2 regions of the Bacillus sp. LJBS17 genome follow, and region 2 is predicted to be linked to the other one. Evidence: riboswitches for the same ligand, from Rfam matches in the RefSeq annotation. Region 2 holds a riboswitch; the other holds the start of a gene.
The links. Region 2 has a riboswitch for thiamine pyrophosphate ahead of thiT (energy-coupled thiamine transporter ThiT). Riboswitches for the same ligand answer to the same signal wherever they lie in the genome.

Region 1 (4,161 bases), 2.0 Mb from region 2:
CAAACCGTCTTCGTCTAAAAGGAAAATGAGCTCTAATTCATCAAGCATCTGACGATAATATCCGGAAGTCGGAACGAATTCGAATTCTTGAACGAACGGAAGGCGGCGTCGGAAGTAGGGCGCTTGTTCACAGTCTGCTTCGTTAAGACGGAAGCCCAGGTTTTCGATTGCTTCCAGCACATTTTCAATCCGAAAATGCGGTCATGATCGGATTTATCGATACCGCCTTGAATGTCAAGGTCTGTCACCACGGCAACCTCTACTTTCCCTACAGTCATCGGCGTATCTAGAGGCAGAGTGAATGTAAACGGAAATTGATGCTCTTCACCAGGCTGTATGGTAAATGAACCAGTGACCCGGAAAGAATGAATTGTAGCGTATTTCCGGTGCTCTTCATCGTCTTTTACAATGACATACCGTGTGCTAAGCTGTAAATCGATATAACGGATGTCCTGAGCGATTTTTCCGCCTTTGACATGTACCGTTCCCTGTACTTCTTCTCCTGGAAAATATGCGTCTTTTTCTAAAATTGTATCTACTTTTGCAGCTCCAATTCCGGCACTTGCCGCAAGTTTCTTAAAAAATGACATGTTAGATCTTCCCCTTTTTCTTTTTTCTCAACAGATATACGCAAGAAGGAGGAAAAAAGATTCGTTTGATTCATACTTTTTTCCTATTATTCGTCTCGGCCTAGGGACAGACTAAGAATAATATTGAAAATAAAGGAGTGGATGGAAGTGAATAAAGAAAGTTTGGTTGCAGATGAATTACACAGAATGTTTTTGGCTGGTGAGCTGCAAATCACAGTAGAGGAGGATATAAACAATATTTCCGAAAGGCTGAGAAACGGCGATCTCAGTTTAGACCGATTAAGCGGTGAAGACGCGTTTATAAAAGAAACGGTAAATGAGGCTTTAAGAAGAGTGGAGCAATAAAAAAGAGACGGCATCTCATCTTTGAGATCCCGTCTCTTTTTGTGGTCTTTGCTGTAAGATAAATCTAATCGATTTGATTTGGAATTGCTCACCCGAGCCATCCCTTTTCTAACAGAAGATCTGACAGTTCATCATGGAGATAAACAGTTGTATCTAATTGATCATGCAATGCTATTCTGATGTGGGGATTTTCGGCTTCTGTTATTGCGACAGTGTATTTGTTAATGCTGGTTTTTATTGTTGTTAACAAATCAAGAATATCTTTGGGACAAAGACTTTGTTCAATGGGAAACCACCCCCTTTGTTTTTTTAGCAGCTCCTGATAAGAAAGTATTTGGCTTTGTTTCTTGCTTCTATACAAAATGCTATAATAAGCAACAAATTTTGTTGGGGGGTGTGATGATGAAGCAGATTATTGCGATGGGGGGCGGGGGTTTTTCGATGGAGCCGGATAATTTGTCCCTCGATCAATATATCCTCAATCAATCAAAACGAGAGCAGCCTCGTATTTGTTTTTTGCCGACGGCGAGCGGAGATTCCCAAAACTATATTCAGCGGTTTTATCATGCATTTCAAACACTGGATTGTGTGCCGTCTCACTTATCTTTGTTTAAGCCGCCATCAACAGATTTAACTTCTTTTGTTATGGAAATGGACGTGATTTATGTTGGCGGGGGAAATACGCGGAATTTACTTGTGTTATGGAAAGAGTGGGGGCTTGACCAGATTCTTAGGGAAGCATGGAAGAACGGTGTGGTTTTAGCTGGATTAAGTGCCGGTGCGATCTGCTGGTTTGAAGAAGGGGTGACGGATTCAGCCGGACCGCTGACAAGTTTGAAAAGTTTAGGTTTTTTGCAAGGGAGCTTTTGTCCCCATTATGACGGGGAAAAGGATCGGAGACCGGCATACCACCAGCTGATATCTAACAAGTTCTTATGCAGTGGCTATGCAGCGGATGATGGGGCTGCTCTCCATTTCATAAATGATCAGCTGTTTCAGACTGTGAGTTCAAGGTCGGAAGGAAAGGCATATCGGGTGATGATGGCTGAACATGAAATAGCTGAAATTCCGTTGCCGGTCAAATATTTAGGGTGAAATTGGCTGAATATTATCTATATTCCTCTTTTTTTCAGATTGATTTTATGATAAGATGAGTGCGAAATCAATAGTTACTGGGGGTGCCCGCTTTCGGGCTGAGAGAGAAGGTAAGCTTCTTAACCCTTTGGACCTGATCTGGTTCGTACCAGCGTGGGGAAGTAGAGGAATTGTTTTTGTTATTGTCTTGCTGGGCAATAATATGTTTCTTTCTGACTGTAACCGGGTTCATTTATATGAATCCGGTTTTTTGTGCTGGTTATGGGCTTGATTTTGTCCTTTCAAACGTAGAGAGGGGAAGGAAAAGTAATGCAAAACAATTCAGTGCAGCAAGCCAACATTTCCATTATGTCAAGTTTTTCAGGCAGCAAGAAGGTATACGTGGAGGGTTCTTCTTCGGACATCCAAGTGCCGATGAGGGAGATCCTATTGAGTCCGACGACGGGATCGTTCGGCGAAGAGGAAAACGCGCCTGTGCGTGTCTATGATACAAGCGGACCGTATACGGACCCTGAAGTAACCATTAATATTCAAGAAGGATTAAAGCCGCTCCGCCAAAAATGGATCACAGAGCGCGGTGACGTGGAAGAGTATGAAGGTCGGGCTATAAAACCAGAAGATAACGGTTATAAAAAAGCAAATCCAAACGTAAGCTACCCAGGATTAAAGCGGAAACCGCTGAGGGCGAAGGCAGGTCAAAATGTCACACAAATGCACTATGCAAAAAAGGGGATCATTACACCTGAGATGGAATTTATCGCCATTCGTGAGCATGTGTCTCCTGAATTCGTCAGAGACGAGGTAGCCAGCGGCCGGGCGATTATTCCTTCAAACATTAATCACCCTGAAAGTGAGCCAATGATTATCGGCCGGAATTTTCATGTGAAGATTAATGCGAATATCGGGAATTCAGCGGTTACGTCATCCATTGAAGAAGAAGTGGAAAAAATGACGTGGGCCATCCGCTGGGGAGCGGATACGATGATGGATCTCTCTACCGGAAAAGATATTCATACGACGCGTGAATGGATTATCCGCAATTGCCCCGTGCCTGTGGGAACTGTTCCGATTTATCAGGCGCTTGAAAAAGTAAACGGCGTAGCGGAGGATTTAACGTGGGAGATTTATCGTGATACGCTAATCGAGCAGGCAGAGCAGGGAGTGGATTATTTTACGATTCACGCGGGTGTTTTGCTTAGGTATGTACCGCTGACTGCCAAACGGACAACTGGTATTGTGTCACGCGGGGGAGCGATTATGGCGCAGTGGTGTCTGGCTCATCATCAAGAAAGCTTTTTATACACACATTTTGAAGAAATATGTGAGATTATGAAAATGTATGATATTGCTTTCTCACTTGGGGATGGTTTGCGTCCCGGATCAATTGCTGATGCCAATGACGAAGCGCAGTTTGCTGAATTAGAGACGCTTGGAGAGCTGACGCAAATTGCCTGGAAGCATGATGTTCAGGTGATGATTGAGGGTCCTGGACATGTTCCGATGCATAAAATCAAAGAGAACGTCGATAAACAAATGGACATTTGTAAAGAAGCGCCTTTTTACACATTGGGGCCGTTGACAACGGATATTGCTCCGGGATATGACCATATTACTTCAGCGATCGGAGCGGCGATGATCGGCTGGTATGGGACAGCAATGCTTTGTTATGTAACGCCGAAGGAGCATTTGGGGCTGCCAAACCGTGATGATGTTCGTGAAGGAGTCATTACATATAAGATCGCTGCGCATGCGGCAGACCTTGCAAAAGGGCATCCCGGAGCGCAAATCCGGGATGATGCGTTATCGAAAGCCCGTTTTGAATTCCGCTGGCGGGATCAGTTTAATTTATCTCTTGATCCGGAGAGAGCCCTTGAATACCATGATGAAACCCTGCCTGCTGAAGGAGCAAAAACCGCTCACTTTTGTTCCATGTGCGGCCCGAAATTTTGCAGCATGAGAATTTCACAGGATATTCGGGATTATGCAAAGAAAAACGATCTCAGTGAAGCAGAAGCCATAAATAAAGGATTAAAAGAAAAAGCAAAAGAGTTTGTCGATACGGGAAGCAATTTATATCAATAAATAAGATGAAGATGGAGAATGCTCCATCTTCATTTTTTTAGAAAAACAG
Region 2 (4,161 bases):
CAAAGCTTGCTTACAGCTCCCCGAAGCATATCGGTGTTCGTCCCGTCCTTCATCGGCTCCTAGTGCCAAGGCATCCACCGTGCGCCCTTTCTAACTTAACCGTTAAAAAGAATCACTATGTGATATCTTGTGTTACTAATTGAATGTGATGTCTACTGTTATCTAGTTTTCAAAGAACACGTTTCGAAGGAATGATCCTTCAAAACTAAACAAGACAGGGAACGTTCTGTTTATAAGACCCAAGGTCTTATATTCCGTATAATATCCTTAGAAAGGAGGTGATCCAGCCGCACCTTCCGATACGGCTACCTTGTTACGACTTCACCCCAATCATCTGTCCCACCTTCGGCGGCTGGCTCCTAAAAGGTTACCTCACCGACTTCGGGTGTTACAAACTCTCGTGGTGTGACGGGCGGTGTGTACAAGCTCGGGAACGTATTCACCGCGGCATGCTGATCCGCGATTACTAGCGATTCCAGCTTCACGCAGTCGAGTTGCAGACTGCGATCCGAACTGAGAACAGATTTGTGGGATTGGCTTAACCTCGCGGTTTCGCTGCCCTTTGTTCTGTCCATTGTAGCACGTGTGTAGCCCAGGTCATAAGGGGCATGATGATTTGACGTCATCCCCACCTTCCTCCGGTTTGTCACCGGCAGTCACCTTAGAGTGCCCAACTGAATGCTGGCAACTAAGATCAAGGGTTGCGCTCGTTGCGGGACTTAACCCAACATCTCACGACACGAGCTGACGACAACCATGCACCACCTGTCACTCTGCCCCCGAAGGGGACGTCCTATCTCTAGGATTGTCAGAGGATGTCAAGACCTGGTAAGGTTCTTCGCGTTGCTTCGAATTAAACCACATGCTCCACCGCTTGTGCGGTACCGTCAATTCCTTTGAGTTTCAGTCTTGCGACCGTACTCCCCAGGCGGAGTGCTTAATGCGTTAGCTGCAGCACTAAGGGGCGGAAACCCCCTAACACTTAGCACTCATCGTTTACGGCGTGGACTACCAGGGTATCTAATCCTGTTCGCTCCCCACGCTTTCGCTCCTCAGCGTCAGTTACAGACCAGAGAGTCGCCTTCGCCACTGGTGTTCCTCCACATCTCTACGCATTTCACCGCTACACGTGGAATTCCACTCTCCTCTTCTGCACTCAAGTTCCCCAGTTTCCAATGACCCTCCCCGGTTGAGCCGGGGGCTTTCACATCAGACTTAAGAAACCGCCTGCGAGCCCTTTACGCCCAATAATTCCGGACAACGCTTGCCACCTACGTATTACCGCGGCTGCTGGCACGTAGTTAGCCGTGGCTTTCTGGTTAGGTACCGTCAAGGTACCGCCCTATTCGAACGGTACTTGTTCTTCCCTAACAACAGAGCTTTACGATCCGAAAACCTTCATCACTCACGCGGCGTTGCTCCGTCAGACTTTCGTCCATTGCGGAAGATTCCCTACTGCTGCCTCCCGTAGGAGTCTGGTAGTGTCTCAGTCCCAGTGTGGCCGATCACCCTCTCAGGTCGGCTACGCATCGTTGCCTTGGTGAGCCGTTACCTCACCAACTAGCTAATGCGCCGCGGGTCCATCTGTAAGTGGTAGCCGAAGCCACCTTTTATGTTTGAACCATGCGGTTCAAACAACCATCCGGTATTAGCCCCGGTTTCCCGGAGTTATCCCAGTCTTACAGGCAGGTTACCCACGTGTTACTCACCCGTCCGCCGCTAACATCAGGGAGCAAGCTCCCATCTGTCCGCTCGACTTGCATGTATTAGGCACGCCGCCAGCGTTCGTCCTGAGCCAGGATCAAACTCTCCGATAAATGGATCACAGGTTAAGTTCACCGCATCCTGCGGCGACACCTGTGTGACCTGCGTCGTGCAGGCCCTAGTTTGACTGACTACGCACATCGCTGTGCGATTTATAAAAATGAATTAACAGGTACGTTTTGTCTTGTTTAGTTTTCAAAGATCATTTCGTCACTTCTCAATGAAGCAGCTTTACTAATATAACATTCAGCTTCTTTTTTGTCAACAACTTTTTTCAAGTTGTTTTGAAGCATCTAGTTTGTGTCCGCTGTGCATCAGCGACGTTTAATAATATAACACCTCTATTTATTTATTGCAATAGTTTTTTTAAAAAATCTATAAAACAAATAAACTATAATCCTCGCCATGATTTCTAAAGCGTGTGTATCATATAACTTTCTTAAAAGAACATATACATCAGTCATGTGATCTTGTTGTTTTTTTCGTTTTCTTGTATAGTAGAAACGAACTAAATACTGATGACCACAAGGGGAGCATTAAAGCTGAGAGTGAGCGGTTTCGTTCTGACCCTTTGAACCTGTTAGTTAACGCTGGCGTAGGGATGTGGCAAAGTCAAATGAATTGCAGATCGTAAAGCAGTGCGTGGAACTTTTCTCATCCTTCCGCGTGCTGCTTTTTTGTTGTCCTTTTGGTTGTCTGTCAATGGAAGGAGATAGATATGAATCAATCTAAGCAACTGGTTCGCCTTATTGAAATTGCCATTATGACAGCGGCAGCCGTTATTTTAGACATTGTCTCAGGAATGTTTCTTAGCATGCCTCAAGGAGGCTCGGTCTCCATCATGATGATTCCGATCTTTTTAATTTCGTTTCGCTGGGGTGTCAAAGCAGGTCTTACTACAGGTTTGTTGACAGGTCTAGTACAAATAGCAATCGGAAACTTGTTTGCTCAACATCCTGTACAGCTATTGTTAGATTACATTGTCGCTTTCGCGGCAATCGGCATAAGCGGCTGTTTCGCTTCTTCAGTCCGTAAAGCCGCTGTATCAAAAACAAAAGGGAAATTGATTGTTTCAGTGGTCAGCGCAGTTTTTATCGGCAGTTTGCTGCGCTATGCCGCGCATGTCATTTCAGGAGCTGTGTTTTTCGGTAGCTTTGCTCCAAAAGGAACACCGGTATGGATTTATTCTTTAACTTATAATGCGACTTACATGGTACCTTCATTCATTATTTGTGCAATTGTCCTATGTTTATTATTTATGACAGCACCCCGTCTGCTTAAAAGTGACAAAGCGTAAAAGTAACAATCCCCCAGCGAATTCCGCTGGGGGATTGTTCGTTATCTGTTAAGAAGTGTTTTTAAAGCTGAAAGATCCGGCCAGCCAAGACCTACTTCTTTCAACCTTACTCCGGCAATTTCAAAGTTGTCCTCCGCTACTCTTTCAGGTGAATAGGCCTGATAAAATATAATCGAGGGATTCTGCTCAATAACCCAAACAAACATACTTGAAAACCCATGTTGAAGCAAATACTCCGCTCCTTTTGCTAAGAGCGCCCTGCCTGCACCTTGCCGCTGGCGCTCTTCCAGAAGATAAATAGCGTATAACTCGCCGTCATAGCCTTCTTGTTCAGAGCGAATAGGTCCAAATGAAGCAAAGCCGAATACTGAACCCTTTTCGTCCTGAGCAACAAATACTCCCTTTAACGAGCGACTTTTCCATTTGTCTTCAAATTCCTTATAGTTCAGGCTGTTTAAATAATCAATCGGGATAATTTCGTGGTATGTTGACCTCCAGCTGTCTACATGCACTTTTGCAATGTCCTTTATATCCTCTAACTTCGCTTCACGTACAGTTACCATACGGTTCTGCCCTTTCCTTACTCTGATTTTTGGATCGTTTTGGCTTCTTTGATTTCATTTGTTAATTCATTAATGCTTTGTTTTACGTTTCCTTTTCCTGAAAAGTTCTCAAGCATTTCTTTTACATCAATTCCTGAGGATGCTTTTAAACTTTCTTGCAAACTTGACATTAAGTTCGTCGCATAGCTGGTTACTTTGTTTGCTCCGCTTGATTCACCGCTTCCTCCTGTATCGACAACGGTGATTTTATCAATATTTGAAAGAGGTGCCGCTGCTTGTTTCGCGTATTCCGGAAGCATTTTGACAATCATATCGAAAATCGCCGCCTGCCCGTACTGTTCAAAAGCAGCCGCAATTTTCTCTTTTGCTTCCGCTTCTGCAAGACCTTTCAGGCGGATAACCTCTGCCTCTGTCTCTCCTTTCGCTTTTTCCGCTTCTGCTTTTGCTAGCCCGTCAATTCTTACTTTTTCCGCCTCAGCCTTTGCCATTGCTTCTATACTGTACTTCTTGGCATCGGCTTCCGCGAGCTGTTTGGCT

Region 1: linked by a shared signal. The riboswitch ahead of thiC (phosphomethylpyrimidine synthase ThiC) and the one ahead of thiT (energy-coupled thiamine transporter ThiT) in region 2 are both predicted to bind thiamine pyrophosphate.

What each region holds. Positions count from the first base shown of each region.
Region 1 covers NZ_CP079759.1:933,652-937,812, forward strand. The annotation lists partial or broken gene spo0M (sporulation control protein Spo0M) at 1-590, opposite strand, end outside; gene KXZ66_RS04760 (hypothetical protein) at 732-935, shown strand; gene KXZ66_RS04765 (spore coat protein) at 1,024-1,296, opposite strand; gene KXZ66_RS04770 (Type 1 glutamine amidotransferase-like domain-containing protein) at 1,338-2,030, shown strand; TPP riboswitch at 2,100-2,207, shown strand; gene thiC (phosphomethylpyrimidine synthase ThiC) at 2,340-4,112, shown strand; partial or broken gene KXZ66_RS04780 (BBE domain-containing protein) at 4,150-4,161, opposite strand, start outside.
Region 2 covers NZ_CP079759.1:3,083,492-3,087,652, forward strand. The annotation lists rRNA gene KXZ66_RS15995 (23S ribosomal RNA) at 1-101, opposite strand, end outside; rRNA gene KXZ66_RS16000 (16S ribosomal RNA) at 272-1,817, opposite strand; TPP riboswitch at 2,282-2,383, shown strand; gene thiT (energy-coupled thiamine transporter ThiT) at 2,483-3,061, shown strand; gene KXZ66_RS16010 (GNAT family N-acetyltransferase) at 3,103-3,624, opposite strand; gene floT (flotillin lipid rafts scaffold protein FloT) at 3,642-4,161, opposite strand, start outside.